One region of the Weeksella sp. HMSC059D05 genome, then DNA from elsewhere that is predicted to be linked to it. Evidence: riboswitches for the same ligand, from Rfam matches in the RefSeq annotation. Region 1 holds a riboswitch; each other region holds the start of a gene.
The links. Region 1 has a riboswitch for thiamine pyrophosphate ahead of thiM (hydroxyethylthiazole kinase). Riboswitches for the same ligand answer to the same signal wherever they lie in the genome.

Region 2: it holds a riboswitch for thiamine pyrophosphate, as region 1 does, so the genes downstream of both, pnuC (nicotinamide riboside transporter PnuC) here and thiM (hydroxyethylthiazole kinase) in region 1, are expected to answer to the same signal.
Region 3: it holds a riboswitch for thiamine pyrophosphate, as region 1 does, so the genes downstream of both, HMPREF2660_RS04880 (TonB-dependent receptor) here and thiM (hydroxyethylthiazole kinase) in region 1, are expected to answer to the same signal.

The regions. Positions count from the first base shown of each region.
Region 1 covers NZ_KV798550.1:121,741-132,405, reverse strand. Annotated here, with positions in the region: gene HMPREF2660_RS10245 (DNA-directed RNA polymerase subunit alpha) at 1-854, opposite strand, end outside; gene rpsD (30S ribosomal protein S4) at 875-1,477, opposite strand; gene rpsK (30S ribosomal protein S11) at 1,509-1,898, opposite strand; gene rpsM (30S ribosomal protein S13) at 1,910-2,287, opposite strand; gene ykgO (type B 50S ribosomal protein L36) at 2,299-2,415, opposite strand; gene infA (translation initiation factor IF-1) at 2,510-2,725, opposite strand; gene secY (preprotein translocase subunit SecY) at 2,732-4,099, opposite strand; gene rplO (50S ribosomal protein L15) at 4,110-4,568, opposite strand; gene rpmD (50S ribosomal protein L30) at 4,598-4,777, opposite strand; gene rpsE (30S ribosomal protein S5) at 4,789-5,310, opposite strand; gene rplR (50S ribosomal protein L18) at 5,329-5,679, opposite strand; gene rplF (50S ribosomal protein L6) at 5,693-6,238, opposite strand; gene rpsH (30S ribosomal protein S8) at 6,260-6,661, opposite strand; TPP riboswitch at 6,954-7,046, shown strand; gene thiM (hydroxyethylthiazole kinase) at 7,129-7,932, shown strand; gene thiE (thiamine phosphate synthase) at 7,922-8,581, shown strand; gene thiD (bifunctional hydroxymethylpyrimidine kinase/phosphomethylpyrimidine kinase) at 8,556-9,392, shown strand; gene tenA (thiaminase II) at 9,376-10,038, shown strand; gene HMPREF2660_RS10165 (HAD family hydrolase) at 10,023-10,658, shown strand.
Region 2 covers NZ_KV798530.1:2,647-13,311, forward strand. Annotated here, with positions in the region: gene HMPREF2660_RS04495 (NAD(P)/FAD-dependent oxidoreductase) at 1-298, shown strand, start outside; gene HMPREF2660_RS04500 (GIY-YIG nuclease family protein) at 520-1,158, opposite strand; gene HMPREF2660_RS04505 (bifunctional GNAT family N-acetyltransferase/carbon-nitrogen hydrolase family protein) at 1,452-2,996, opposite strand; gene tyrS (tyrosine--tRNA ligase) at 3,107-4,312, opposite strand; TPP riboswitch at 4,586-4,689, shown strand; gene pnuC (nicotinamide riboside transporter PnuC) at 4,711-5,304, shown strand; gene HMPREF2660_RS04520 (acyl-CoA dehydrogenase family protein) at 5,294-6,295, shown strand; gene dnaB (replicative DNA helicase) at 6,466-8,052, opposite strand; gene HMPREF2660_RS04530 (acetyl-CoA carboxylase carboxyltransferase subunit alpha) at 8,144-9,097, opposite strand; gene HMPREF2660_RS04535 (acetyl-CoA C-acyltransferase) at 9,217-10,395, opposite strand.
Region 3 covers NZ_KV798535.1:31,033-41,697, reverse strand. Annotated here, with positions in the region: gene HMPREF2660_RS04915 (endonuclease/exonuclease/phosphatase family protein) at 1-862, opposite strand, end outside; gene HMPREF2660_RS04910 (5-(carboxyamino)imidazole ribonucleotide synthase) at 903-2,030, shown strand; gene purE (5-(carboxyamino)imidazole ribonucleotide mutase) at 2,035-2,538, shown strand; tRNA gene HMPREF2660_RS04900 (tRNA-Glu) at 2,593-2,664, opposite strand; tRNA gene HMPREF2660_RS04895 (tRNA-Glu) at 2,879-2,950, opposite strand; gene rpsT (30S ribosomal protein S20) at 2,969-3,223, opposite strand; gene HMPREF2660_RS04885 (C40 family peptidase) at 3,563-4,195, shown strand; gene HMPREF2660_RS04880 (TonB-dependent receptor) at 4,289-6,436, opposite strand; TPP riboswitch at 6,491-6,580, opposite strand; gene HMPREF2660_RS04875 (class I SAM-dependent methyltransferase) at 6,623-8,245, opposite strand; gene HMPREF2660_RS04870 (PepSY-like domain-containing protein) at 8,325-8,759, opposite strand; gene HMPREF2660_RS04865 (PepSY-like domain-containing protein) at 8,788-9,306, opposite strand; gene HMPREF2660_RS04860 (LOG family protein) at 9,365-10,081, opposite strand; gene HMPREF2660_RS04855 (Bax inhibitor-1/YccA family protein) at 10,172-10,665, opposite strand, start outside.

The sequences.
Region 1 (10,665 bases):
AGTTCTCCTAGTGTTTCTACTTCCGCGGCTTTTAAACAGTTTAATGCTCTAACCGATAAATCCAAGTCTACTAATTTAGTTTTTAGTAGTTGGCGCATATGTAGAGCTTCTTCATCATATGCTTCACCTGATGCAACTTCTTCAGCTTCTAATGTAATTCTCTCATCCGAGAACAACATAAAGTGATGTATTAAGATTTTTGCTGCTTCGGTTAATGCGTCTTGTGGAGAAATAGATCCGTCGGTAGTAATTTCAAAAACCAATTTTTCATAATCAGTTTTTTGTTCTACACGATAGTTTTCGATTGCATATTTTACGTTCTTAATAGGCGTATAAATAGAATCAATCGCTATTGTTCCGATAGGCGCAGAAGCTTTTTTATTCTCTTCAGCTGGTACGTATCCTCTACCTTTTTCTATAGTAAACGAAATAGTTAAGTTTACTTTAGAATCTAAGTTAGCGATAACCAATTCAGGATTTAATACTTGGAAACCTGAGATAAATTTACCTAAATCACCTGCTGTTAATTGATCTTGTCCTGAGATAGTTGCAGTTACATTTTCAGCATCTGATTCATCAATTTGTTTTTTGAAACGAACCTTTTTCAGATTAAGAATAATTTCTGTAACGTCTTCCACTACCCCTGGAATAGTTGAAAACTCATGCTCTACACCTTCTATTTTAATAGAGGTTATTGCATATCCCTCTAAAGAAGATAACAAAACTCTTCTTAATGCGTTTCCAACCGTAATCCCATAACCTGGCTCTAATGGTCGAAACTCAAACTGTCCGAACTGAGTATCAGATTCGATTAAGATTACTTTATCAGGTTTGATGAAATTTAATATAGACATTATTATTTCTGATTTAAGGTTTATTTTGAATACAACTCGACGATCAATAATTCTTTAATATCTTCTGGAATTTGAACGCGTTCTGGTGCTTTGGTAAATGTCCCTGAAGTTTGCTCGTCGTTCCATACTAACCATTCGTACTCTCTACGTGCATGTAAAGAATCTTTAATTGTTTGTAAAGATTTTGACTTTTCTCTTACTGCCACTACATCTCCTTCTTTTAATTGGTATGATGGGATGTTTACGATATTTCCGTTTACAGTAATATGCTTGTGAGATACTAATTGACGAGCAGCACTACGTGTAGGTGCAATCCCTAAACGGTACACTACGTTATCTAAACGAGACTCACACAATTGTAACAATACTTCACCGGTAATCCCTTTAGAAGCATTTGCTTTTTTGTACATATTCTCGAACTGACGTTCTAAAATCCCGTACGTATATTTTGCTTTTTGTTTTTCAGCTAATTGAATTGCGTACTCAGATTTTTTTGATCTTCTTTTGTTTGGTCCGTGTTGTCCTGGAGGATACTTCTTCTTTTCGAATGATTTATCATCACCAAAAATGGTTTGACCAAATTTTCTTGCAATTTTTGTTTTAGGTCCTGTATATCTTGCCATGATTCTTTTGCTTAATACTAATTAATAACTATTATACTCTACGTTTTTTCGGTGGACGACATCCGTTGTGTGGTAATGGAGTAACATCCACAATTTCTGAAACCTCGATCCCACCATTATGAATAGTTCTAATAGCAGACTCACGACCCTGTCCTGGTCCTTTAACGAAAACTTTCACTCTTCTTAACCCTGCTTCGTATGCAGTGGAAGTTGCATCTTGTGCTGCTACTTGTGCTGCATATGGAGTATTCTTTTTAGAACCACGGAAACCCATTTTACCCGCAGATGACCAAGAAATAACTTCACCGTTTTTATTTGTTAAAGTTATAATAACATTATTAAACGATGCTTGAATATGAGCTTGTCCCGTAGCCTCTACTACGACCTTTCTTTTCTTAACTACTTTTGTATTTTTTGCCATGATCCTATTTATTATTTAGTGGCTTTTTTCTTGTTAGCAACTGTTTTCTTTTTACCCTTTCTAGTACGAGAATTGTTTTTTGTTCTCTGTCCTCTTAATGGTAAACCTAATCTGTGACGAATTCCTCTTGTACATCCGATGTCCATTAAACGTTTGATGTTTAATTGAACTTCTGATCTCAATTCTCCTTCTACTTTGATGCCCTCGTTAATCGAGTTACGAATTGCATTGATTTCATCATCTGTCCATTCGCTAACCTTCTTGTCTTCAGAAATGTTATTTTCTGCTAAAATTCTAGAAGCGGTACTTTTGCCAACTCCGTAAATGTATGTAAGTCCGATTACCCCTCTTTTGTTTTTTGGTAAATCTACACCTGAAATTCTTGCCATAATCTAAATAATTAACCTTGTCTTTGTTTAAATTTCGGATTCTTTTTGTTGATCACATACAAACGTCCTTTTCGACGTACAATCTTACAGTCAGCGCTACGCTTTTTGATAGATGCTCTAATTTTCATTACTCTTATTTTTTTAATAGTCCAATAGAGTTAATGCTATCCACTAACTCTATTATCAGTCATTTATTATTTATTTTTAAAATTCTATTTAAAATTAGTATCGATAAGAAATACGTCCTTTTGTCAAATCATAAGGAGACATTTCTATTTTCACTTTATCTCCAGGCAACAACTTGATGTAGTGCATACGCATTTTCCCTGATATATTACAAGTTACTACGTGTCCATTTTCCAGCTCTACACGAAACATTGCATTTGATAAAGCTTCTGTTATCGTACCATCTTGTTCGATATGTTTTTGTTTTGCCATCTTTCTTTATTTTCTTGATGTTCTACCAGATGCCATCATACCATCATAATGTTGATTCAATAAATAGGTATTGATTTGTTGTACCGTATCAAGAATTACACTCACCATAATCAGAAGAGAAGTCCCTCCAAAAAACATGGCTAAACTCTGTTCTACGCCCAACAATCTTACTAGTGCTGGTAAAATAGCGACCAAAGTTAATAAAAAAGCACCAGGTAAAGTAATTTTTGACAAAATATCGTCTAAATAATTTGCTGTTTCTCGACCCGGCTTGATTCCTGGTATAATTCCACCGTTTCGTTTTAGGTCTTCTGCCATTTGATTGACTGGTATAGTAATCGCAGTATAGAAAAAAGTAAAAACGATAATGAGCAATCCAAAAATTAAGTTATACTCAAATGTAAATGGATCGGCCATCTTAACAAAAAATTGTTGAATTCTACTGTCACCATCTAGAAAATAACTAGCGATTGTTCCTGGTAAAAACATAATGGCTTGTGCAAAAATAATCGGCATTACACCTGCAGCATTCACTTTTAGAGGGATATACGAACGTACAGAATCTGTTACAGAACGTATATAACTACTGCTACCGGTTTGTGCTCGTCGTACGTATTGTACAGGTACTTTTCGTACGGCAGAAACTATCATGATACAAAAAGCTATTACCAGAATTAGACCAAGAATTTCTAGCAAGAAAAACATTCCGCCAGAGGTATCTGTTTCGAAAGAATTCATTAATGCTCTTGGTAAATCTGCTAAAATCCCTACCATAATCAAAATAGATATACCATTCCCTATTCCTTTATCGGTTATTTTTTCACCTAACCACATCGCAAATATTGTACCCGTTACCAAGATAATGATTGATGGAAACCAGAACCAAAAATTCGATGGTGGCAATAAGTAAAATGCATACCCAGAAGAAGGATCATACGGGAGGATTTGTGATGTTGTCAACGTGAGATAAGCAGGTGCTTGAACCAAACAAATCCCGATGGTTAACCAACGAGTTATCTGATTGACTTTGTTTCGTCCACTTTCTCCTTCTTTTTGTAATTTTTGTATGGAAGGTACTGCCAGTCCCATTAACTGCACCACGATGGAAGCAGAAATATAAGGCATGATTCCCAATGCGAGAATCGAGGCTCTACTAAAAGACCCTCCTGTAAAAGAATTCAACAATCCAAGGATACCCGTTTTACTGTGTGCTTGATCCTCTATAAATCGATTCACTTCATTGATATCAACCCCTGGAAGTGGTACATAAGAACCGAATCTGTATACCAATAACAAAGCAAAAGTTAATAATAACTTTTGCCTTAGTTCTTTAATATTCCAAATATTTTGTAGGGTCTGTATAAAACCTTTCATCCAAAAATATTTACTTCTCGTTAATTAATTCTGCTTTACCTCCAGCTTTTTCGATCGCTTCTTGGGCAGTTTTTGTAAACTTATCTGCTGTAATATTTAATTTGGCAGTCAACTCTCCACGACCTAAGATTTTCACTAAATCGTTTTTGTGTATCAAACCTAATTCTAACATTACTTCCCTGTTCAAGGTATCGGTAATTTTCTTTTCATCTACAAGTGCTTGGATTGTATCTAGATTGATACCTTGATACTCTACACGGTTTATATTTTTGAAACCGAATTTTGGTAAACGTCTTTGTAAAGGCATTTGTCCTCCTTCGAAACCGATTTTTTTAGAGTATCCAGAGCGCGATTTTGCTCCTTTGTGTCCGCGTCCTGCAGTAAGACCGTTTCCACTACCTTCTCCTCTACCTTTACGGAATTTATTTTTTGTTGAACCAGGTGCTGGTTTTAAATTACTTAAATTCATTTTCTAACTCTTTTAAAGATTAAAAGCGCTTAGGCCTTTTCTACTTCTACTAAATGTTGAACTTTACGGATCATTCCTTCGATCTGAGGGGTAGCGTCATGTTCAACTACTTGATTTAATTTGGTTAACCCCAAAGCTATTAAAGTTGCTTTCTGAGATTTTTCACGATTAATAGCACTACGTACCTGTTTTACTCTTACTTTGCTCATGAAATTATTTTTTACCCGTTGAACACTTGACTAACTGAAATTCCGCGTTGACGAGCTACTTCTTCCGCACTTCTCAAAGATAATAAAGCGACAAAGGTAGCTTTAACCGCATTGTGTGGGTTCGACGAACCTTTCGATTTTGATAACACATTACGCACCCCCGCAGATTCTAACACTGCACGTACAGTACCACCCGCAATTACCCCGGTACCTTCAGCTGCCGGACGGATGAAGACTTGCGCCCCACCGTAACGAGCTTCTTGCTCATGGGGAATTGTTGCACCTTGTAATGGAATACGGATTAAGTTTTTCTTAGCATCTTCGATCGCTTTTGCAATAGCAGATGCTACGTCTTTAGACTTACCTAAACCATAACCTACTACTCCATTCATATCTCCTACGACAACGATTGCCGAGAAACCAAATGCACGTCCACCTTTTGTTACTTTTGTTACACGTTGTACTCCAACTAAGCGATCTTTAAGATCTAATCCTATTGGCTTTACTCTTTCTACGTTATTGAATCCTAACATAATTTCTTTTCTTCTTTTTTAGAATTTTAATCCACCTTCTCTAGCTCCATCTGCTAAAGCTTTGATTCTACCATGATAAACGAAACCATTGCGATCAAATACAACTGCTTCTACTCCTTTTGCTTTTGCTTTCTCTGCCAAAGCTTTCCCTACTGATGCAGAAACTTCTGTTTTATTTCCTGCCGCAATTCCTTTCTCACGTGATGATGCTGATACCAAGGTAGTTCCTGTGTTATCATCAATAATTTGTGCGTAGATTTCTTTGTTTGATCGGTAAACTGATAAACGTGGTTTTTCAGCTGTACCAAAAATATTGCGACGTACGCGTCTTTTTATTTTTTGTCTTTTTTCTACTTTAGATAATGCCATTTTTTACAAGTTTTTACGCAGATTTACCTGCTTTTCTTCTTACTATTTCACCAACAAATTTGATACCTTTTCCTTTATAAGGCTCTGGTTTACGGAAAGAGCGGATTTTCGCTACTATCATCCCTAATAATTGCTTGTCGTGTGAGCTTAAAATTACAATTGGGTTTTTCCCTTTTTCAGTTACAGTCTCTACCTTCACTTCTTCCGGCATCTCCATAATGATGTTATGAGAAAATCCTAATGACATATCTAATTTTTGTCCTTGGTTAGATGCTCTATACCCAACCCCAACCAATTCTAAACTAGTTTTGAAACCTTCCGTTACTCCTACTACCATATTGTTAATAAGAGCTCGATACAATCCGTGTAACGAACGATCTTCTTTCGAATCTGACGGACGAACTACCGTCAACACTCCGTCTTCTATTTTCACATCAAATCCTTCTTTCAACTCTTGAGTCAAAGATACGTTACCGTTTTTCACTGTTACAACATTATCTTTAAACTCTACGTTAGCTGATGAAGGTAATGTAATTTGTGCGTTTCCTATTCTAGACATAATTTCTTCTGCGTTAATAGATTAATAAACAAAACATAATACTTCACCACCTACGTTTTCTCTACGTGCCTGTTTGTCTGTCATCACACCACGAGAGGTTGATATAATGGCAACACCTAAACCGTTTAAAACGCGAGGCAATTCCTTCGCTCCTGCATACTGACGCAAACCAGGAGACGAAGCTCTTTGAAGCTTTTTAATTGCTGGTTGCTTAGTTAATTTGTCATACTTCAATGCAATTTTGATTGAGTGATGACCCTTCTCATTAGTCTCGAATTTATAATTCAAGATGTAACCTTGCTCAAAAAGAATTCTTGTGATTTCTTTTTTCAAGTTCGACGCAGGAATCTCCACAACTTTGTGCCCTGCCATCATTGCATTTCTTACTCGGGTAAGAAAATCTGAAATTGGATCTGTGTACATAAATAATTCTATAGTATAGAGTTAGCCCTTCTAACTCTACTTTTAGGATTAAACTTTACTATTTAATGCTCTATGCATTTGGGTTGCAAAGATATTTATTTTTTTTTATTCTACAAAATGTGCATCAAATAATTTATTATTAATCGTATTAATTATTAGGGATTAAAATGAAGCATAAAAACAAATCTTATATTTTCTTACACATTATAATCAATCTCAACATTAATTCTTGATGTAATCTTCTTTTTATTCTTAAAAAAAGTTGAATGTCGAAACAATTTATATAAATTTGGTTTGGCTTTAGGGGTATTCTGAAAAGAATTGAGAGAGTCCCTTTGAACCTGATACGATTAACACCGACGTAGGGAAAAGCAATGTCTATGCAATTATTTAATATTTGCAACGCTTTATTTTCGAAGAAAATCCTCTTTAGCCATTAATTGTTTTATCTAAAAAATTATCAATTAATGGAAAATCTAATCATTGAAAATTTACATGCTGTCCGGATAAAAAATCCGCTTGTTCACAACATCACCAATTTTGTGGTGATGAACAATACTGCAAATGTTCTTTTGGCAATTGGCGCATCGCCTGTTATGGTGCATGCACATAAAGAAGTGGAAAATGTTGTCGAAATCTCAAATGCATTAGTCATCAATATCGGAACTCTTGATGATTATTGGGCAGAAAGTATGCTAATTGCAGCAGAAAAAGCAAATCAACTGAATAAGCCTTGGATATTGGATCCTGTTGGAGCTGGAATCTCAACCTTCAGAAACGAACTTATAAAAGAACTGTTACGCTATCATCCTACCGTGGTAAGAGGAAATGCTTCGGAAATTTTAGCTTTAGATAGCTTCGAAACTGTCCAGGGAAAAGGAGTCGACAGTACGCATCAAAGTAATCAAGCGATAAAAGCAGCACACAATTTAAATCAAAAGTTTGGGTCTGTTGTGTGCATTTCAGGTGCTTCAGATTTTATTGTATCCAACAATCTGATTATTGAAATTAAAAATGGTCATGAATTAATGACGAAAGTTACTGGTTTAGGTTGTTCGGCAACAGCTAGTATCGGTGCTTTTATTGGTCTTAATAAAAATCCTTTCCTCGAAACGGTTAGCGGTATGGCTGTATTTAGTTTAGCAGGTGAATTGGCACAGAAAAAAAGTTATGGTCCTGGAACCTTACAAATGAATTTGTATGACACGTTATACCATATATCTGCAAAAGAAATTCGAGCAAACTTAAAAATATCGGTTCATGAAGATTAATCCAACTTTTCCTTATCCTTTGTATTTAGTTATTTCTGAAAAAGATTGTAAGTATCTTCACTGGTTAGATGTTGCAGAGCAAGCAATTATTGGTGGGGTTGACATCATTCAGCTCCGGGAAAAGAATTGCAGTGTCGGCGAGTACATTTCAAAAGCTACATTATTAAAAAATATTACGGACCACTACAATATCCCGTTGATTATTAACGATTCGTTAGAGGTTGCTACCGCTGTTGACTCTTGGGGAATACATGTCGGGCAGGCTGATATATCACCTTCTAAAATTAAGAAAAATACACAAGCTCTAAAACACATTGGTTGGTCTTTAGAAAATATCAAACAATTGGATGATGATGAAATGAAATATGTACATCATTTAGGGGTAAGTCCTATATTTTCGACTCCAACAAAAACCAATACGATTACTGAATGGGGTTTTGATGGATTAAAATTTTTAAAAACTAAAACATCAAAACCTTTGATTGCAATTGGCGGGATTAATGAAAGTAATATTGCTAAAATCATACAAGCAGGCGCAGATAGTGTTGCAATTGTTTCTGCCATTTGCGGAAGTAAAAATCCAAAAAAATCGACCCAAATTTTAAAACAAATTATTAACAATAATGAATACCATGCAAAAACCCTATAGCGTCTTAACAATTGCCGGATATGATGGAAGCGGTGGCGCTGGCATACAAGCTGATACCAAAACAATTTCTGCTCATGGATGTTATGCTACAAATGTATTGACGGCATTGCCTGTTCAAAATACAAAAGGCGTACAAAATATTTACGAAATTCCTGCACAAGCAATTCGTGAACAAATTCTATCCATATTAGAGGATATTTATCCTGATGCAATAAAAATTGGAATGGTTCATAGTGTTGAATTGGTTCATATCATTTCAGAGGAATTAAAAAATTACAATAGACCGATTGTTTATGACCCTGTCATGGTTGCGACCAGTGGACATCGATTAATCAAAGAAGAAACTCTTGAAGCTTGCATAGAAAAACTTTTCCCTTTGGCTACGCTTATTACACCAAATCTTGATGAAGCAAGTATTTTGGTAAATCATAAAATTGATTCTGCTGAATTGATGCTTGCTTATGGAGAAACGATTTTAAATTTAGGTTGTCAGAATCTTTTAATAAAAGGTGGACATCTTCAGCAAGAAAAAATTATCAGTTATTTATTTCAAAAAGAACAACCTGTACAAAGTTATACCTCTCAAAAAATAAAGACAAAAAATACGCATGGTTCAGGTTGCACACTATCTTCTGCAATTGCGTGTAATTTAGCTTTGGGATATTCACTCACACAAAGTGTACAACTAGCACAAGAATATGTTGAACAAGCAATATTAGGAAGTAAAGACCTAGCAATTGGGAAAGGAAATGGACCTCTTAATCATTTATTTAATCCACAAAAATTAAAAACGTATGACATTCACAACTAAAGCATGGGAAACCATCGAACCTATTTACAATGATATTCTAAATATGCCTTTTATAATCGAATTGCAAAATGGCTCATTACCAATAGAGAAATTTCAGTTTTACATGTTACAAGATGCAAAATATTTGGAACATTTTGGACGAGTATTAGCTGCCATTGGATCAAAATCTGAAGACAATCAACAAGCCATCGACTTTTTCGAATTCGGAAAAAACGCATTAATTGTTGAACGTGCTTTGCACGAATCCTATTTTGAGGATTTTGGATTATCGCCAAACATCATCATCGAAACACAACCTGTTTGTCACCATTATTCACATTTCTTAAAAAGTACTGTTGCATTCGAACCTATCGAAATTGCATTAGCAGCTGTTTTGCCTTGCTTTTGGATTTACAAAGAAGTTGGTGATGAAATCATCAAAAATCAAGCAAAAGAAAATAATCCATATCAAAAATGGATAGACACCTATAGTGGAAATGAATTTGGTGAAGGAGTAAGAAAAGCAAAAACTTATGTTGATAAGATTGCAGATGGAGCAACTGAAAAAATAAAAGAGCAAATGTTAGAAGCTTTTGTCAAAGCAAGCGAATTAGAATATCGGTTTTGGGATGCATCTTATAAAAACATCACATGGGAAAGAAAATAAATGCCATCTTTTTTGATTTTGATGGAGTAATCGTAGATAGTCTACAATTGTGGGAGCAGATGTTTGATGAAGTTGTTAAACTATATCATTTGGATACGAAATGTTTGGTAGAAAATGATGGGATGAATTTCACGACAAATGAAGCAATCCAATTGATGTTAGAAAATCAGCAACGCTTCACCAACGCTTTGTCCGCGGAAATAATCGAATGGACAGAAAAATTTTACATCGATAACTTTCATCAGTTATTACGATTAAATGAACATGTTGTTGAAGTATTGGAACATTTAAAAGCCAATCAAATTCAAATTATTCTTGTTTCTAATTCCTCTAAAAGACAAGTCAAGTATGCTTTTGAGCAATTAAAACTTCACTCTTATTTTGATCACACTATTTCAGCAGATGATGTTTCGAAAGGCAAACCAAATGCAGAACCTTATTTAAAAGCTTTATCATTATCCGAAAAACAAATGGAAGAAGTTTTAGTTATTGAAGATTCACTCACCGGAATTAATTCAGCAAAAGTTGCAGGTTTAAATTATAAGATTTACAACAATTCAGCCTTTTGTCTTCACCCAAATTACATAGCAGATTTTAGGGAGTTGATCAAAGATATATAAACCTCAC
Region 2 (10,665 bases), on a different contig from region 1:
AGAAAAAATAAAAACTTTAGAACAAAAATTCAAAAAGCTTTATCCAACAATTGAGTTCAAGACAGAGATGGCGTGGTGCGGAACCTTTAGTTCTACAGAAGATGGTTTGCCTTTTATGGGACCATGGAAAAAAAATAGTCGAATCTTATATGCTTTGGGATATGGAGGAAATGGTATTACCTTTTCGATGATTGCAGCACAAGTGTTGAAAAATAGTATTTTAAACAAAAAAGATGATCGAATGATTACCTTTGGTTTTTCGAGAATATTAGATTGTAAAAAAAACAAAATAAATTAGAGTTTCTACTAACGAAAAACAGTTGGAAATATTTACTCTAAAGTATCAATAATTGATCTAAATTATTCTGATTTTAAGAAGCGAAATAATATTTTTCTAACATCTTTATTATCTTGTTTTGGATCAATATAAGAATGCATTTCTTCGGGAATAGAAAGCCCGATAGGACAATAGCCAAATCCTTGGTAGATACCATTTTTAATGAAAACAAGTCCTTTTTCTTACGATGTCCTTCCTTTCAATTCAATTAAAATATCTTTTTTAGGTAAATTTATCGTACGTAAATATTGTTCTACTCTTAAATTATAAGTTTTTACATCTTCTAAGGAAATACAAGCACCTTTACACTCCTTTAAACTATACTGAAAACAACTAGATTTTGAAGAATACAAACCATTTATTTTCTGACATAAATTATATTTTTCGGTAAAAGTAAAGAGATAATTTTTAGCTTCTTGCAAAGTCGAAAATACAATTACTTCTTTACCTGTATTCGATAACTTTCTAACAAGGAGAGAATCATAACCTTGTAAATTCTTTTCTTTATAAATGGAATACGAAAACTTAACTTTTCGCTGTACACGATTAAAAATAGGTAAAAATTCTTTGATCAATTCAGACTCCCTCAGCAACGCAATCAATTCATTTCCAACATTTTCATAAGTTACACGATAAGTAAACATCTGGAGTTTAACTTCTTTCGTAACTTTTGACCTAAAATGTTGTAGGAGTCTTTTCTTAATATTTACACTTTTACCATTGTAAATTATATCATCATTTTGATTATGCAAATAATACACACCACATAAATTATCGGGTATCGTACGCACAATCTGTCTTAACTTATCATGAATATCCACAGAGCAAAATTAAGAAAAGTAAATTATTTATGTGTTCTCGTACAAAACCCATTAATCTAAATTTTCTTGATCCAAATGGTGCTGTATAATTTCTATCGCATTGGCAACAGCATCGCTTAGCGCAACAATAAAATCACCTTTTTGGGCAATGGATTAGGTAAATTTGATCGCTTCTACTTCCTTTGAAATAACGATATAAGGAAACTGTTATAACCCTGAGCCCAGCCAAAGGTCACAACCCTGAACGGAGTTGAAGGTCACAACCCTGAGCGGAGTCGAAGGGGGATAAATTTTTAAGAATTTTTTGGCTTTCCTACTGTAGAAACATTAGACTGCACTACACGATACATATCGTGTCGGCGATCTTTCAGGGTTTTCACGGTCCCATATTCATGTAAATCTTTGAGTGCATACAAATCCACATCGGTAATCAGCACCATTTCTGTATTGGGTGTGGCTTCTGATTTCACCCCGTTGGTAGGAAAAGCAAAATCAGAAGGTGTGAAAACAGCCGATTGAGAAAACTGAATATCCATATTATTCACACGCGGAAGATTCCCTACCGAACCGGCAATCGCCACATAACATTCGTTTTCGATCGCACGGGCTTGGGCACAACTTCTTACTCGTGTATAACCATTTTGGGTATCGGTCATAAAGGGTACAAACAAAATTTGCATTCCTTGATCGGCTAATATTCTTGCTGTTTCTGGGAATTCGACATCATAACAAATCAATAAGCCTATTTTTCCACAATCGGTATCAAAAACTTTTAATTCATTTCCTCCGACCATTCCATAATATCGAAATTCGTTTGGGGTAATATGCATTTTGCTGTACGAATCGAGCTGTCCGTTTCGATGACATAGAAACGAAGTGTTGAACAACAACTCGTTTTCGATTGTCGGCATGGATCCTGCAATAATATTTACATTGTATGAGATAGCAAATTCTTGAATTTTCTTTACAATCTCGTCTGTTAATTCGGCCAATCGGTTCATGGCTTCTACTTCTTTCAGGTGATTGTATGGACTCATTAGCGGAGTGTTGAAAAACTCTGGAAACAAAAGAAAATCGGCTCCATAATCGCTTACGGTCTGCACAAAAAATTCTACCTGTTCGTAGAAATCTTGCAAATCTCTAAAAGCACGCATTTGCCACTGTACCAATCCTATACGTGTAATTCTCTTGGTAGGAGAACTGGACATCAGATCGGGTTCATAGTATATATTGTTCCATTCGAGAAGCGTAGCATACTCCATCGATTCGGTATCATCTTTAAGATAGTTTTTTAGGATCTTTTTTACATGAAAATCGTTTGCCAACTGAAATGTCAAAGTAGAATCGATTATTTCTTTTCTTTTTACTTTATCCACATACTCTCTCGGTGTCAGTTCAGCTGCATATTTGTGATAATTCGGGATTCTACCTCCTGCAACTATTGATTTCAAATTCATTTCCTCGCACAACTCTTTTCGTACGTCGTACAATCTTCTACCTAACCGTAATTGACGGTACTGAGGATGTACGAAAATTTCTATTCCATACATTACATCACCATCTGGATCGTGCTTTGTAAACTTCCCATTCGAGGTGATTTCTTCATAATTAGAGGTATTGAGATTTACTTTTTTCGAGTTTACAATGATCGCCAATGCAGAAGCCACTACTTTCCCATCAACTTCTACACAAAACTGGCCTTCTGGGAAGATACGTAACAACTCGTGTATATCTTCTCGTTGCCAATCTTCTTCGTCTATGTTCTTATAGGCTTCTTGTTCCGATTGCAAAAGATCTTCATAATCTTCTATCGTTAAGCGTCTAACTTGTATATCCATGCTATAATTTTGTGTTATGAAAAATAGAATTCAATAGTCTCAAAAAGTTATCCAAACTTATATAAAAATACGGATAAATTAGTTTATTCGTACCGAATATGTTTTCCTAATTAATTGATCAATTCGTAAAAAGTTCTTTTTCCTATTTTTATTTTCATGCCGTTTTTCAAAACAATCGACTCATTGGCATCTGTTCTTTTTTCATTATCTATTTGGATTCCACCACCTTCGATCAAACGACGGACTGCCGAACGAGAACTATCTTTTTTCAGTTGATGACACAAGTCTAATAAACTCATTCGGTTGTTTTCTATATTTTGTAAAGTGTTGATCTTTACCGGTTCGAAAACTTTTTCATCAAAATTTTTGTTCTGAAATTGTGTACTGAAAAAAACCTCTGCGCCTTCTGCTGCCTCGGCATTGTGGTATTGAGTAATTATATTTTTAGCCACTATTTTTTTTATTTTCATTGGGTTATCTCCCGAAGCAATTCTGTTTTTCAATTGTTCTTTTTCTTCTATAGAAAAATCTGTCGCCAAGTTGATGTATTCTTCTAGCAAATCATCTGGTATAGACATGGTCTTACCAAACATTTCGTTCGGTTCGTCTGTAAGTCCGATTATGTTATTCATCGATTTACTCATTTTTTCTTTTCCATCTAACCCACGCAATAATGGCATACACATTACAATCTGTGGCGAGACTTCGTATGACTCTTGCAACTGACGTCCCATGGTACAATTGAACAATTGGTCCGTTCCTCCCATCTCGATGTCTGCTTTTATTTGGGTAGAATCATACCCTTGCAAAATCGGGTACACCAGCTCGTGCATGGCAATCGGCGTATTTTCTGTAAAACGTTTATTAAAATCGTTTCTGTGCATCAATTGCGCAACCGTTACTCGAGATAGTAATTCTATTATAGCCGAAAAACTCAAACCATCTAACCAAGTAGAATTGTACACAATTTTTGTTTTTTCTACATCGATAATTTTAGATAATTGATTGATATAGGTTTGTGCATTATGCTGCACTTCTTCTGCACTTAGTGGTTTTCTTGCTTTATTTTTACCCGTCGGATCGCCAATACGCGCGGTGAAACTCCCGACCAAAATCACCACTTGATGTCCTAAATCTTGGAATTGTTTCAACTTCTTTAATACCACCGCATGGCCCAAATGCAAATCAGGAGCGGTAGGATCGAATCCCAGTTTAATAATTAATTTTCGGTTTTCTTCTTTGGCTTGTTTCAGCTTCTGTTCTAATCCGTTTTCGGGTAGAATAATTTCTACATTTTCTTTTAATTCTTCTATCATGTTGATTTTTTTCTTATTTCATACCAACAAAAAACCCAAACATTGCTGTTCGGGTTGTCTATGAGATTGTCTTTATTTGTTTATTCTAAAACATACACAGGCCTACCGAACATAGAGATCGGTAGAAGATACTCACTAAAAAATGGTACGCGTAATATGTTGTGCATGCTTTTCATTTCGCCTACAAAGATATAGATTTTTTATTTAGGATACGATGTAGATTTTATTCATTGAGAACTCAATTTTTTTATTACTAAATTTTATCCGACTTTTGCCTGTTCAATGGGGTGCCAAAAATTGGCTGAGATGATACCCATGCACCGAGTGCAATACCTGATCCGGATAATGCTGGCGTAGGGATTGAAAACTTATCATCTCCTGTCTAGAATAAAAACAATATTATGCAGGAAATCTTATCAAAAATCACCTGGATGGAATGGCTCGGTGTAGCCTTCTCTGTTGCACAAGTTCTCTTGGCAAGGCTCAATAAACCGATTAACTATCTGTTCGGAATTGGCGGAATTTCACTGACGCTTTGGGTCATGTTTTCTGCAAAACTTTATGCCGAATTTACCCTCAATATTTATTATTTGGTCATGAGTATTTACGGTTGGCTGTTCTGGACATTTGGCAAACAAAAACAAGAAACACCTATTTCCTCTTCAACCAAAAAGGATTGGATAAAAGTAGTCTGTATTGTCGTAATCAGCTTTCTGATTTTCTATTTCGCCCTGACGTACTTTACCAATTCTGATGTGCCTTTGTGGGATTCTCTGGTGAGTGCATTCGCTTGGGCCGGTATGTGGCTAATGGCCAAACGAAAAATAGAAAATTGGATATTGCTCAACATTAGCAATTTTATCTCAATACCGCTGATGATTCATAAAGATTTATACCTCTATGCCGTATTGAGTGCTTTTTTATTTTTGGTAGCTACCTCTGCTTATTTCAAATGGTTAAAACTTCTCAAAAACTCGCCCCATGCTGTCTAGGAAGGAAATGCGTGAAGAATTACTTCTTGCCGAAGCTTTATCCGATAAGGTTTTATCCGAAATTCATCAACAAAAATACTTACAAATTTGGGTACCAAAAATATATGGCGGACGAGAACTTTCTTTTGTTGATGGTTTGCAACTATTACAATCTCTAGCCTTTATAGACGGAAGTTTCGGTTGGACGGTTACCTTGTGTTCTGGTGCTCATTATTTTGCCCGAAATCTTTTACCCACCAAAGCCAAGGAGCTCTTCTCTTCTCCTGATATTTTTGTAGGTGGCAGTGGTATGGTTGGCGGAACGGCCGAAAAAACGTCTTCTGGATTTATCCTAAACGGTCGATGGATGCATGCTACGGGTGCTAGTTATCTTTCTCATTTTACCCTGAATGCACAAATTACCGAAAACGGACAACCTTGCCTTGGTGATAATCAACAGCCGATTGTTCGCTCATTTATCGTCCCAAAAGAAAGAGTAAGCCTTCATCCGTCTTGGCCTTTTATGGGAATGCGCGCCACGCATACCTATGCATTTGAAGTGAAAAATGCTGCCATATCCCGAGAAGATTCGTTTGTGTATGATGAGTTTTATACCCAAGATTTGATTAGCCACCTGCCGTTTCGTTTGTTTGCAGATGCTACTTTAATGGTCAATTATTTAGGCATGGCTACACATTTTGCCGAAGAAGCAACAAATTACAAATCCGATCAAGAAATTCAGTTACTGAAAGATTTTGTAGATCAGACTTCAGAAAAGCTGTTGAATTATGCACAACAGAGCGAACGTATTTTGATGGATAAGAACACTATTTTGGTTGAATTTATAGAAGAAGTGCATCGATTTTGCACCAATGCGCTTCATCATTTAACCCATTTGATGTTGGATGTTTATTTGATTTTGGGTATGAAGGCATCAAAAAACGATGAGTTATTGCACCAAATATTTCGAGATTTTTTCACGGCTACTCAACATGCCAATTTTAGAAAATAAAAAATTTGCTTAGTTTTTGCATTACGTTCGTTCTCCATTGATTTATGTAAATTATGGTTATCCAACATTCAATTTCTGTACCTCTGCGTTGTGCTCCATTTATTAGGATTCTGAACATTTTGGTAAAATTCGATACAGTAGCTGTGTAATGAATTTGGCTGATATTCTTGCTAAAAACCTAGGTCATCATCTTCATTTTCTCTACTATAAGGTTTGTAAGAATCCAAGCCGCTAAAGGAATCTAGTGGGTTACCGGTAGGTAAATTGATAGAGCTATCAAAGGTAAAATCGCTATCGCTACCGAACTGTTTGTTTTTATTCATCGAACTAGGGATGGTGTATTCGTCTTCGAAACTACTATTATCAAGATCTGTAAATTTTGCTTGTTCACCGATAAATCGTAATCGTATATTTTCTAATGCTCCATTACGGTGTTTTGCAATGATAAACTCTGCTTGTCCTGCACAAGGCGTTTCTATTTCGTCATCCCAAACTTCTAATTTATAATATTCTGGACGATAAATAAACGAAACAATATCGGCATCTTGTTCAATTGCTCCTGACTCCCGGAGGTCGGATAAAAGAGGGCGCTTACTTCCGCCTCTTGTTTCTACTGAACGTGATAACTGAGACAGGGCAATAACGGGTATATTCAGTTCTTTGGCAATGGCTTTTAGCGATCGAGATATCATCGAGATTTCTTGTTCGCGGTTACCGTTTGCTTTTCCTCCGGCCGTCATCAGTTGCAAATAATCGATAAGGATCATTCGTACTCCATGTTGAGAAACCAAACGACGAGCTTTGGCACGCAAATCGAAAATCGATAAAGCTGGGGTGTCATCGATATACAAAGGAGCTTCTTCCAGTCCTTTTACTTTGGTGTACAATTGTTTCCATTCATAATCGGCTAACGTGGCTTTTCTCAGTTTTTCGCCAGAAATACCTGTTTCACCAGAAATCATGCGGGTTATGAGTTGTACTGATGACATCTCGAGCGAAAAAATAGCCACAGGTATTTTGTGGTCGATGGTCATATTCTTAGCCATAGATAGGATAAAAGCCGTTTTTCCCATTCCTGGTCGAGCAGCTAGAATAATGAGATCGGATTGTTGCCAACCGGAAGTAATTTTATCGATTTCTGTGAAACCAGAAGGAAGACCACTCATTCCTTCTTTTGTAGACATGTCTTTTATTTTCTCGAGTGCTTCTTTGACCAAATCTCCGGCTTCACTATAGCTTCTTTTGATTCCACCCTCTGTAATTTCGAAAAGTTTGCTCTCTGTAAAATCAAGTAAATCGAAAACATCTGATGTATCATCATAGGATTTTCTGATGACTTCTGATGAAATTTCTATCAGTTTTCTTTTGATATAATTTTCTTGTATAGCTCTTGCATAGTATTCGATATGCGCAGAAGAAGACACCTTTTGGGTTAATTGGATTAAGAAATAATCTCCTCCTATCAAATCTAATTTCCCACTGATTTTCAATTCATTAGAAACGGTTAATAAATCTATTGGTTGAGAATCATTAAAGAGTTTTTGTATTGCAGCATATATTGCTTGATGTTCTGGACGATAGAAAACTTCTGGAGATAAAATATCGATAACATCATCTAAACCTTTCTTATCAATCATCATTGCTCCGAGAACAGCTTGCTCGAGTTCTATTGCTTGAGGAGGTAATTTCCCTTTCTCTAGATTGATAACTGAATTTGTTTGATTGGTTTTAGAGTATGACTGTTTTAGTTGTTCCATAATTTTCCAAAATTAGACAAAAAAACGAGATAACTAAAGTTAATTATCTCGCAATTTATTAAGACTAAGATTTTAATAGTATGTTAATAACCTACCCTTTGAATTCACCAAAGGCGATAAAACGATCTTGACGTTGTTTGGTAAGTTTCTCGGCTGAAAGCTTTTTCAGTTCATTGTATGTTTCTACGATTTTATCACGTACACTATCGTAGGTTGCTTTCGGATCATAATGTGCACCTCCTAATGGCTCTTTGATGATATCTTCAATCAAACCTAATTCTAGCATATCTGGCCCTGTTAATTTCATCTGAGAAGCTGCTTGTTCTTTATAATCCCAAGAGCGCCACAAAATAGTCGAACAGTTTTCTGGTGAAATCACAGAATACCATGTGTTTTCTAGCATGAATACTTTGTTTCCTACACCTATTCCTAAGGCTCCACCACTTGCACCCTCACCAATAACTATTGTTATAATAGGTACCGTTAGTTTTAGCATTTCGTAGATATTTTTAGCAATTGCTTCTCCTTGTCCTCTTTCTTCGGCTTCTAAGCCAGGATATGCACCTGGAGTATCAATGAAAGTCACTACCGGAATGTTGAATTTTTCTGCTAATTTCATCAAGCGCAATGCTTTTCGATATCCTTCTGGATTAGCCATTCCGAATCTTCGGTATTGTCTTTCTTTGGTATTTTTACCTTTTTGTTGCCCGATAAACATATACGTCTGATCACCAATTTTCCCTAGTCCGCCGACCATTGCTTTATCATCAGCAAAGTTTCGGTCACCGTGAATTTCTACAAAATTGTTATTGGTTATGGCATAGAGATAATCTAATGTATATGGTCGAGAAGGATGCCTTGAGAGTTGTACACGTTGCCAAGGAGTGAGATTCCCGTAAATTTCTTTCTTTTTATTTTCTATCGCAATCTCTATCTCTACACATGCTTGTTTAATATTTACGCCACTTTCTTCTCCAACGATTTGACAACTTTTTAATTGCTCCATCAAATCTTTTATGGGCTGTTCAAATTCTAAGTATTCCATAATGACTTATTAGCATTCTATCCGACAAAGATAACGAGTTTATCTTGAAAGTAGGATAGAAATTCTTTTAAACAAAAAGGTATTTCGCTATACAGGAGAAATACCTTTTTATCTATGTTTTATAATTTTTCGATTAACATTGCCGAAGCTCCTCCGCCTCCATTACAGATTGCTGCAACTCCTATCTTCGCATTATTTTGTTCTAATACATTCAGTAAAGTTACCAAAATTCTCGACCCAGAATTTCCTAATGGATGACCTAAAGAAACTGCACCTCCGTTAACATTTACTTTCGATGCGTCAATGTTTAGCAATTGTGTGTTGACTAATCCTACTACAGAAAAAGCTTCATTAAACTCCCAATAATCTACATCGTCTACATTGATGGCTGCTTTTTTCAATAATTTTTCTACAGCTTTGGCGGGTGCTGTTGTAAACCATTCTGGTTCGTGGGCTGCGTCTGCATAGGCTGTAATTTTTGCTAAAGGTTTCAATCCTAATTCTTGTGCTTTTTCGGCAGACATCAGTACCAAAGCCGAGGCACCGTCGTTGATGGTCGACGCATTTGCAGCTGTTACGGTTCCGTCTTTGGAGAAGACAGCACGCAGTTCTGGAATTTTTTCATAGCGTACATTTTTATACTCTTCATCTTCCTTGAAAAGGATAGCATCTCCACGGCGTTGTGGAATTTCTACAGGAACAATTTCATTATCAAATTTTCCTGCTTCCCAAGCAGCGGCAGATTTTTTATAAGATTCTATAGCAAAAGCATCTTGTTGCTCTCTTGTAATTTGGTATTTTGCGGCTGTAGCATCTCCAAAAACTCCCATCATTTCTTTTGAGTAAGCATCTTGTAAACCGTCTTGTACTATCCCATCATTTAGCGAAGTATTTCCGTACTTGTTTCCTAACCGTGCTGTAGCAGAATAGAATGGTGTCATCGACATGTTTTCCATCCCGCCGGCAACAACGACATCGGCATCACCCAAACGAATCGCTTGTGCAGCTAACATAACTGCCTTCATTCCTGAAGCACAAACCTTATTAACTGTGGTTGCAGGTACTGTATTGGGAATTCCAGCGTCTATCATTGCTTGTTTTGCGGGTGCCTGTCCTTCACCAGCCTGAAGAACATTCCCCATATAAACTTCATCTACATGTTCTGCTGATAAGTTGATTTTGTCTAAGGCCCCTTTTATTGCGATACTTCCTAATTTTGTTGCAGGAATTGTTGATAAACTTCCCAAAAAAGACCCCATCGGTGTTCTTATTGCAGAGACAATTACTACTTCTTTCATTATTTTATGATTTTTTTCTTTTATAAAATATATTCCGCAATATAGGCTTTTTTCTTTATTTCTACATGTAGTTTTTTGTAGAATAAAATCTTTTTATCTTCTATTTAGAAAGTTTTGGTAAGAGGTAGTGGAGAAAAAAAATTAGCCAAAGTGCCTTAGAATATGAACAAATAGTTAGGATAAAATATTTAAAAAAAAAAAAATGATCCCCAAAAAATTAGGGATCATTTAACCAACCTAAACTACTATAAAAAACTCTTAAATATTTAG
Region 3 (10,665 bases), on a different contig from region 1:
GATCGATATTGGTTCTGAAAATTGGGACAAAAGCATTCCATGAATTCTGAAAACCAAAGCCCAAACGAGCATCTTTTAGTTTATCATTTTTTATTTTATTGATGTTCGGCGAGAAGAGCGTACAATTAAGATCACCCACCAACAATATATTCTCATGGTCAGACTCTTCTATATCTTTTTTCATCAACTCTAGTTGAAGATTCCTTTTCTCGAACCGCGCCTGGTTAGGCAATGGCGGCACTGGATGCGTCCCCAAAACTTGTATTTTTTTTTCGCCTACCGAAATGGTTGCCCATAAAGATGGATGCCTATCATCTATATAATTTTTCACTACCAGAGAATCTATTGGGTAGCGACTATACAAAGCGATACCAAAATTATTATCCCGCACTTCTTCGTGATAATACGGGTATAAAGTACGCAGATTATCCAAGTTATTTTGCCATTTTGTGGTAACTTCTTGCAGCAAAACAAGATCGGCTTTTTCTTTGTTTATAAATTGCATCAGCGTATATACATCGCTGTTCTGAGAATAAATATTGACGCTTGCCACCTTGTAGTTCGGAGACTCTGTTTTGGCATTTTCACCAAAATAGAAAGGACGTATCAACATAAATAATTGCCAAAAACACAAAATAAATAGTACCGGAAAAAGAATAGATTTCCTTTGATTTTTACGTACTGCATAAATATAGAGGGCCGTACAAACCAGCGTAAACGCAAGCGTATACACAGAATACTGCGCAACAATATCGAACAACCAATAATCGGCAAAAGCTCTACCTGTAAGATAAGCCAAAAAGAACAAGTAAACTAAAACTTTACTTACCTTTGCAAAACCAAAAGGTGAATTATTTTTCATCGAAACAAAAATAAAGAAAACAAAGAACAATTATCACTTTATGACAAAAATTGGCATACTAGGCGGCGGACAATTAGGTTATATGTTTTTGCAAAACGCACTACAATACCCTTTCGAGATTCACATCCTTGATCCGTCGCCCGACGCACCTTGTGCAAAACACGCACATTCTTTTACAATAGGAGATTTTGCAGACTACCAAACAGTACTAGATTTTGGCAAAACAGTAGACGCCATCGGGATAGAGATAGAACATGTAAATACAGATGCATTGCGCGAACTGAAGAAAATGGGCAAACACATTGTTCCCGATCCTGAAGCATTAGCCATCATACAAGACAAAGGCGTACAGAAAAATTTTTATACAACACATAAAATTCCGACAGCACCCTATATCACAATCAACAATTGGGAAGAAATCCCCGAGAAAGAAATACAGTTTCCTAGTTTCCAGAAAACACGAAAAGGAGGCTATGATGGGAAAGGAGTTCAGTTTTTATGCAATGAAAATGATTTTCAAAAACTACTACAAGCACCTTCTATCATCGAAAAAGCAGCCAATCTAGAAAAAGAAATAGCCGTTGTAGCCGTTGCAGACCATCTTGGCAATGTAGTTACCTACCCAACAGTAGAATTGGTTTTCAATGAAGAGTACAATTTATTAGACTACCTCTTGATGCCGTCTACCCTACCGAAATCCACCTCTGAAAAAGCTGAACATCTAGCCATAGAAGTCGTAAAAGCTTTGCAATCACCAGGAGTTTTTGCAGTAGAAATGTTCCTGAACAAAGACGGTTCTATTTGGGTAAACGAAACGGCCTGCCGTGTCCACAACTCGGGGCACTCTACCATAGAGGCAGCCGAAAGTTCTCAATTCGATCAAATGCTTCGAACCTTAGCAAAATTACCTTTAGGCTCTACAAAACTCTTATCAACTTCTGCCATGGTAAATTTGATTGGAGCAGATGGCGAAGTTGGCTCTGCCGAAATAAAGAACATAGAAAAAGTATTGACAATACCAGGAACATATTTGCATTGGTATGCCAAGACAGAAACACGACCTGGACGAAAAATGGGTCATTTAACATTCCTAAATAATGATTTAGACGAATTAAAAAACAATATCCAACACATTAACCAAACCATACAAGTGGTTGCAAAAAAATAAAATTATGGTCGGAATAATCATGGGGAGCGATAGTGACTTACCAATTATGCAAGAAGCAGCAAATTTCTTAGCATCACTCTCTATCCCGTACGAATTGACAATAGTTTCTGCACATAGAACACCGATTAGAATGGTGGAGTATGCACAGAATGCCAAAAGCAGAGGAATACAAGTTATTATTGCCGGTGCTGGTGGCGCAGCGCATCTACCTGGTATGATCGCCTCCTTGACGACGCTTCCTGTAGTAGGCGTGCCAATAAAATCATCTAATTCTATCGACGGATGGGATTCTATTCTTTCTATTTTGCAAATGCCAAACGGAATTCCGGTAGCAACGGTTGCACTAAACGCAGCCAAAAACGCGGCAATTCTTTCTGCACGTATTCTGGGAAGTTCTAATGATGAAATTACAGAAAAATTAACTCGCTACCAGCAAGAAATGGAAGCACAAGTAGAAGAAAAAATTGAGAAGGTAAAAGAAAAATATCCGAATCGATTCGATAAATAAGAATAAAAAAGCAGCACTTGTATGTAAGTAGCTGCTTTTTTTTTACAATATTAGTACTCCCTAGGGGAATCGAACCCCTCTTTTCAGAATGAAAATCTGATGTCCTAACCGATAGACGAAGGGAGCATCAATTGCTATAGTTTTTTATTTTTTTTGACTTGTTTTGAGAATAACGCCGATGTACAATTCATTTAGAATCATACAGCGACATTTTCATTCTCTTAGAATAAAGCCTTTGCTTTATTCATACAAACAAAACACAAAAAACAATTTTTATAATGTTTCCTTAAAATATTAAGGAAAAAAAATCGCAACAGGTATTTTTTGCTGCGAAAATTTGTACTCCCTAGGGGAATCGAACCCCTCTTTTCAGAATGAAAATCTGATGTCCTAACCGATAGACGAAGGGAGCACTAGACGACTCAGGATATTATCCTAATCCGTTGATATGTTTTGCCAATTTGCTTTTCAGGTTGGCAGCTTTGTTCTTATGAATGATGTTGCGTTTTGCCAATTTATCAATCATAGAAGTAACTTTTGGGAATGCTGCTTCTGCTACTGCTTTATCCTCCTCTCCACGTAATTTTTTTATTGCAGTACGTGTTGATTTGTGATAATATCTATTTCTATCGCGTTTTACGGCGTTTTGTCTTACTCTCTTTAATGCTGATTTATGATTTGCCATAGCTAATAATAATCTTAATATAAATTATCTTACTTTTTTGGTTCGGCAAAGATAAAAACATTTTATTAATCTAAGCAAATTAAAACATAAAAATTACATGTTATTATCCTTTTTACGAGAATTCTCCTATTTAAGCAGACAATCCTCTCACCAAAAGCGGATGCAAATATAGCAAGAGTTTTGATATCTACAAATTCTTCGTAGATAAAAAATGTTAAAGTTTTTTGTTAAAAAAAGTTAAAGTAGTTAAAGTAATGTCAAACACACAGAAAAATAGATACGATTAGCAACTGGAAAACTATTTTTGTTTCGCTTTAACAGTTTTGAATACGATTTGATATGAATTTTAAAGTATTTGGAGTTTTTAGTATACTTGCAACGCTATTGTTTACCTCATGTACAACATCTTCGGTTGCTACCAATAATAATCCATTGTTAGCAAACAGAAGTTTTGCTCCACAAGCGAAATTCTTTACTCCTCACAACAAACTAATCAATAAACGTGCCATAAACGTCTCTCCAATCGAAATTAAACCAGAAGTGCAGAGTTTGGCTATTCTCAATACCGTTATAGAAGAGACAAACCATGTTTTTTCTGACTTACTTTTGCAAGAAGCAGAAACTTACTTAGGTACCCCTTACCGCTATGGCGGGACCACTCGTCGTGGAATCGACTGTTCGGCTTTTGTACGTAATGTTTTCTCTATCTTAAACAAAGACTTACCACGCGTATCGGCTGACCAAGCCAAACAAGGAGAACGTATCGCTACAGAAAACTTAAAAGAAGGCGATTTGGTATTCTTTGCAACGAAAGGGAGAGGTCGTGTAACCCATGTAGGAATTGTTCACGGAAGAGATGAAAATGGCGTTCTACAATTTATCCATTCTTCAACCTCTAAAGGAGTTATCATCACGCCAATTACAGATAGTTATTGGGGCAAAAGATATCTATACGGCAAACGAGTTCTTTAATACTTAAAACGAAAAACAAACAACATAAAAAAAGCTGCTTCAGAAACGAAGCAGCTTTTTTATATGAGGAGAATTTTTTATAAAAACTTAGTACTAGAATCGGACTTTCATCCCACCCATCACATTGATTCCGGCTTGAGGAAAGTAATAAGCTTCCCCGTAATAAAACCCATACGATTCGTATTCTTTATCGAATAAGTTGTTAATCAAAAATGTAAAATCTACTGCTTGTTTTCCTTTCATTTTCAGGCCATAGCTCAACGTAAGATCTGTTAATAGATAGCTTGCTAATTGTCCATCTACTGGCTCTGTATTCGATAAATATTGTTCTCCTACATATTTCGTATACCAGTTGATTCTGAAATTCTTGATTGGCATTACATCAAAACCTGCTCCAGCAACCCAACTTGGCGAAAGAATGGTTTGGGTATCACCGTAAGCAACTACAAACTCATTTCCTTGTGCATCATATTCGGTTGTTTTGTAGTCTTTGTTGATGTTTTTACTCCAAGTTGCATTCCCGAATACAGAAACTCTTTGGGGAACAATTGCGTATTGTGCGTCTAACTCGACTCCTGCTCGATAACTCTTTCCGATATTTTTTCTCAAAGGTGATCCGACATCATTCACCGCTCCGGTATAGACCAACTGATTTTTGTAGAGCATATAATATCCGTTGAGGTTAACCGAGAATCGTCCTGCTTTCTTATAACCTAACTCGAAATCTTGTAGATGTTCTGACTTTGGTTTTTCGGCTTGATTATATTTGTAATCGTTACGAAGTGGCTCTCGGTTTGATATTCCGTAATAGGTATAAAAACTGTGTTGATTATTTACCTTATAGTTTATACCAACTTTTGGATTGATAAAATTAAATTGATCGTCGAACGGTCGGAAATCATCACTGTCATTCTCTCCTCCTTCGTGATATTTCCCAACATAATCGATAAAACGATATTGCAAATCACCATAAAATTCCCAATTATCTAACCCATATAAAACTTTTGCATAGGCTGCAAGTTGAGATTTGGTTGCATAATTATTGTAAAATTTATAATCTGGTAATTGCCAATCGAAGTCTTTCATCCATTTTACAAATCCGTAGTGATCTCCTTTGTATTGGTTTGCAGAAAGTCCCCAGAAAAACTTGAAGTCGCCTAAGCGTTGATTTTCCATTTCCCAGTTGAAACCATAAAAATCGTTGTTTAACCATTTCTGACGAATAAGATCTGTTCTTTTCAGTTGTGTAAATTCTTCTAATTTGTACTTACTCAATCTTTCGTTTTGCTTATAATCTTCATAATACCCTTTTCCTTTGGTATAGTGTAGGGTAAGTTTCGACTTCCAGTCATCCCCCATTTTTTGATTCCACGTAAAGAAGTAATGATTTTGTTGGTAGTTATCGGTTTGATTGTCATAATACCCAATAACTTTAGACCAATCTTCATTATAGATTGCCCCCGATGGGTTGAATCTTCTATTTTCGTTCATCATTGCACGGGTTACTCCTCCCCAAGCTTGGTATGTTTTTTCGTTACCGTACATATTTTGGAAACGGAAAGAGGTGCGGTTGTTCAGCTCGTATACAGCGGTAAAATCATACGACCAAAGTTTACTTGATGCCCGTTCTATATAACCGTCAGAGCGGAGATGGGAAGCACGTACATCGACAGAAAATTTATCATTGAGGATTTTTCCTGTTCCACCTTGTACGGTATATTTTTGCGAATTGAAGCTACCATAAGAGCCTGCTAACTCTAGAAATGGATCTCGAGATGGTGCTTGCGTTTCTATGTTAACGCTTGCTCCAAAAGCGGCCATCCCATTCGTAGAAGACCCCACGCCGCGCTGGATATAAATTGCATTGGTAGAGGAAGCTAAATCGGGCATGTTTACCCAGAAAACACCTTGTGATTCTGCATTGTTCAACGGAACGCCGTTTAGAGTAACATTTACTGAGCTCTCCCCTAGACCACGAATCCGAATGGTAGAATAGCCCATTCCGTTTCCAGTATCAGAAGAGGTGAGAATAGATGTTCCACGATTGAGCAAAGTAGGAATATCTTGCCCTAAGTTGCGTTCGTTCAGTGTTTTTTTGTTGTACTTTTCTACCGAAATTGGTAGTTGTTCTAGAATCGTTAAACCTTCTAATTCGATGTTCTCTGCTCGAATACTGTCTTGCTCTTGCGCCATAAGCCACTGAGCACTAATCATTGATAAAAGAAAAATTGACCTTTTCATAAAAAATAATAATTTATGAAAGGGACACAAAGAACCATGAGAATTTTTGGTTCTAGGTGAAGAAAACCGTTTCCCTTAGCAGCATTATCTGCTCAGGTTCTATGGGTATAATCTCAGCCTTTGCAAGCACCCCTTTCTATGAGCGGCAAAGATAACATTTTTTCTATAAGAAACTCAAAAGTTCTTCTAGCTTTGGCTAACTTCTGTTTCTTTAACTGTAAGATGCTGTATACTAACGGTTACCAACTCTTTTATCGGGAATAGCTTCATCAGTTTAGGGTCCGATTCTAATCCTACTTGATCGCAAATTTTCTTAAAGATATCATATTCTACAATATATTGATCAGAAAATCCATGCGTTGCATCGTAAGCAGTGGCGGGTGTCTTGCCTAAATTTTCAGCTGCTATTTTTGGTGAAAGACCGTGCAATTCTATTAGTAATAATCCATATTTTTGTAGAAAAGGTTTCCAGTTCTCAAGGTGTTCTTGTAGGTTATCTTCAATGGCATTGTTGGATATTCTTTTACCTCTATACGCAAAAGCTCCTGTAGATGTACTGATCCGGTTGCTTGGTTTGTCTACATCAGTCCAAATTCTGTTATGGTCGAGAAAGCTTCTCATATTTAACAAATCAGACAAATGTATGCCGTAATCGTGTTGCAAGTCGTGCGCTAAGGTTTTAGGATCGGATATATCGCCCCATATAACTTTTGCCCAAATATCGTTTTGGATGAGATTTGCTCGCGTTACTCGCAGGGCGGCTTCGTTATAGTCTGCTCCGACCAAAAAAAGCGGATACTCATCGAGATATTTTCCTCGCAAAGTTTTTCGTTCGATTACTTCGTATAAATGTTGTAGCAAAGCTCCGTTTCCACTTCCCATATCGAGAATTCCTTTGGGTTGAAGATTCAGTGGACGGTTGAAGATATCGATAATAAATTCATCTATAATTTTGAAATACGTGGCATGTGCTCCTCCACTTCCCCACACATTCATCTCTCTATGAACATGCTTTTCATCTTGCCCCTCTTCTATTTCTCTTATTTTTTTTGCAACCCCAAAAAGCAGCTCATTTAGCTGTGCGAAAAGAGGTAAATAAGAAACTGTTACTCCGTATGCTGTTGCGCGACGCGCAAAGAATAAGCCAACTGGGGTAAACTGGAAATTTTTACCTTTTTTATCGAACCATCCTAATTGGGCCAATGCAGAGAGTATTTTCTCGAAATGTTGGGGATTTTTGTGGTATTCGTCTGCACTAAATGATGCTTCCATAAAATACTTATGAAACATTCCACTCATCCCTAACCGTACGGCCAATGGTGCAATCAGAGCCCCTTCTATGTGTTTGCAGATTTGATGATGAAGTTTTTTATTTTCTAATGTATCTTGATGGGTCGGGACTATATATTTCTGATATTTGGTATATAGTTGCATCCATAGTGTGCAAAATTCTTGGTTGGTTTCTATACTATTGTACACCACTTCGTTTGACAAGTAAGCTGCTAGGTCTTGATAAATCTCATAATTACGGAAAGCGCGTTCACTATATTTTGACAATGAAATCGTAACCTCATCGGTAGAGTTATCTACTTCGTGTAGCAAATAATTCTGCGAAGCTAAAACATGAAATGCTACATTTAGATAGCCTTCGTTCGCCTGAAATTCTTCTGCTACTTGCTTTAGGGATACTTTTTTGCGTGTTAATAAAAAGTGTAATACTCCTCTTTTTGCCAAGGCAGATATGATTGGTGCCACAACAATTCCGTCTAGATGACGAAAAATGGTTTCGCGTAATTCTCTTTTATCCATAAATTAAAAATACAAAAAAACCGATACAAATATCGGTTTTCTTGTAAACTATTTTTTCTTCCTTAAGTTTGAAGAAAGTTTATTGATCGATACGCAAAAAAGCTCCTTTATGATTAAATTTCAACTCTAATCCGTCTGATAATTTCACCTCGTATCCTCTTTTTTCTTTCTCTACTTTATAGACCTGTGCATTTGGGTAGTGTTTTTTTATATACGACACGATATTTTGGTTGATAAATTGTGTTGGGATTGCCTTGCCTTTCCCGTCGACTTCTTTCCAGTTTCCTTTTCTATCAAACTCTACTTTTATCCCGTTATCCAAATAGACTTCGTACTCATCGACTAGGTTTCCTTTGGCATCTACTTTGGTTTTTGCAATAGTATTATTGGTGAAATTAGCTTTCAAGAAGCCTTGTGATGGTTGTGGTAATCGAGCATTTTGCACATTTGTTTGTGCGAATGTAAAGCTCCCGATTGCTATAAAACCTCCTATTAAAAGTGTTTTTATTTTCATTTTATCTATTTATAGTTTGGTTGCGTACTTATTTTGATTTACTTACGAAATTTCCGTTTTGATCGAATTTTAGCTCTACATCACTCGGATATAAATCCACTTCGTAACCTTGTGCCTTTTTTTCTACTTTCTCTACACCATCTGCAGGATAATTATTTTTGATATAATCGGTCAGAGGAGTAGGCAAAAAAGTTAGTTTCCCGATAGTTTCTTTTTCTTTTTTCACTTCTTCCCAATTCCCTCCTTGATCGAATTCTATCTTTGTTCCGTCGGTCAGTTGTACTTTATACTCATCGTCTTCTAGGTTATTTTTCTCATGAAGTGCATTCTGTATTTGTGCATTTGCAAAATTTTGAGTTATAAAATTTCTAACACTTTCGGGCAATTCATCTTCTTTCAATAATTGCTCGTTACGATCGACCGTTTCGGTTTTCACGGTTCCGTTTTCCTCTATCTCTTGGTAGGTTTCTTTCTTGTTATCTGTATTATTACATGATTGTAAACCGATCAAAGATATTATAGCAAGACTAAAGGCAATTTTTTTCATTTTCTATATTTTATTATTGTTGTATTGTCTTATGAAATTACAATCATCGTACCAAAACCTAAAGATTGATTTTGATATTATATTTCTCATAAAACGCTTTGATATGTGCCACGGCTTCTTCTGCAGTATCTACCAAGCGGTACAATTCTAAGTCTTTTTCTGCAATATACCCTTCTTCGAGCATGGTATTTTTGAGCCAATCGAAGAGACCACTCCAAAACTTTTTTCCTACCAAAACGATTGGGAATCGCCCTGATTTTTTAGTTTGGACTAACGTAAGTGCTTCAAATAATTCATCCAGAGTACCGAAACCGCCTGGCATCACAATAAACCCTTGAGAATATTTCACGAACATTACTTTTCTCACAAAAAAGTAATTGAAGTTTACCATGTACTGATTATCAATATAATCGTTGAGTTTTGCCTCGAATGGCAAACTAATCCCCAATCCTACAGAAGCTCCTCCTCCTCTTTGTGCTCCTTTGTTTGCAGCTTCCATTATAGCAGGGCCACCACCGGTAATTACCCCGAAACCAATTTGCGTTAATCGGTAAGCAATTTCCTCTGCCATGTTGTAATATAGATGATCGGGCTTGGTGCGTGCAGAGCCAAAAATAGATACACACGGTCCGATTTTTGACATGGTTTCGTAACCGTCTACAAATTCACTCATTATTTTGAAGAGTGCCCAAGAGTCGTTAATTCTTATTTCATTCCAATTTTTTGGTCGGAAAGGCGATTGTATTCTATCGTTTTCTTTTTCTTCATTTGTCATTTGATGTCGTTTTTCTTTAATAAGATTTACTATTATAAAAAAACTGTAACAGATTTGTTACGGATCTTTATTAATTATTTTTTGTTATGGTCAATCTCTACTCATAAAAACTCTCAGGATATACCAGAACAAAAGCATTAATGAAGCAAAGAGCGATAAGGCTGCTGCAACATATTGTTGCGTCCCGAATTCATGCTTTAGTTGATGAGTATTGTACAAAATTGCTCCACCTGCCAAAGCACACATCCCGACGGAGAACCATAATCCTAAATCGAATCCGAACAGCATACCTGCAATAATCAATCCAATGGCGAGAAAGAAGCCAATTGTTAGTGCACCTTTCAAGACCGAGAAGTCTGTTTTGGTTAGAAATACTATTACCGAGAGTCCGACAAACAAACCTCCGGTTACTACAGCTGCTTGTTTTATTACGTATTGACCGCCGTACGCCAATGCAATATAGAGTAAAGGAACGAATAGGAGTGCCTCTGCAATGATGTATATAAGATATCCTACATATTGTTGAGATTTCGAAGCCGAACCGTAAGCCATTTTTTGTGCAACCCATGTAACACCCATAAAAC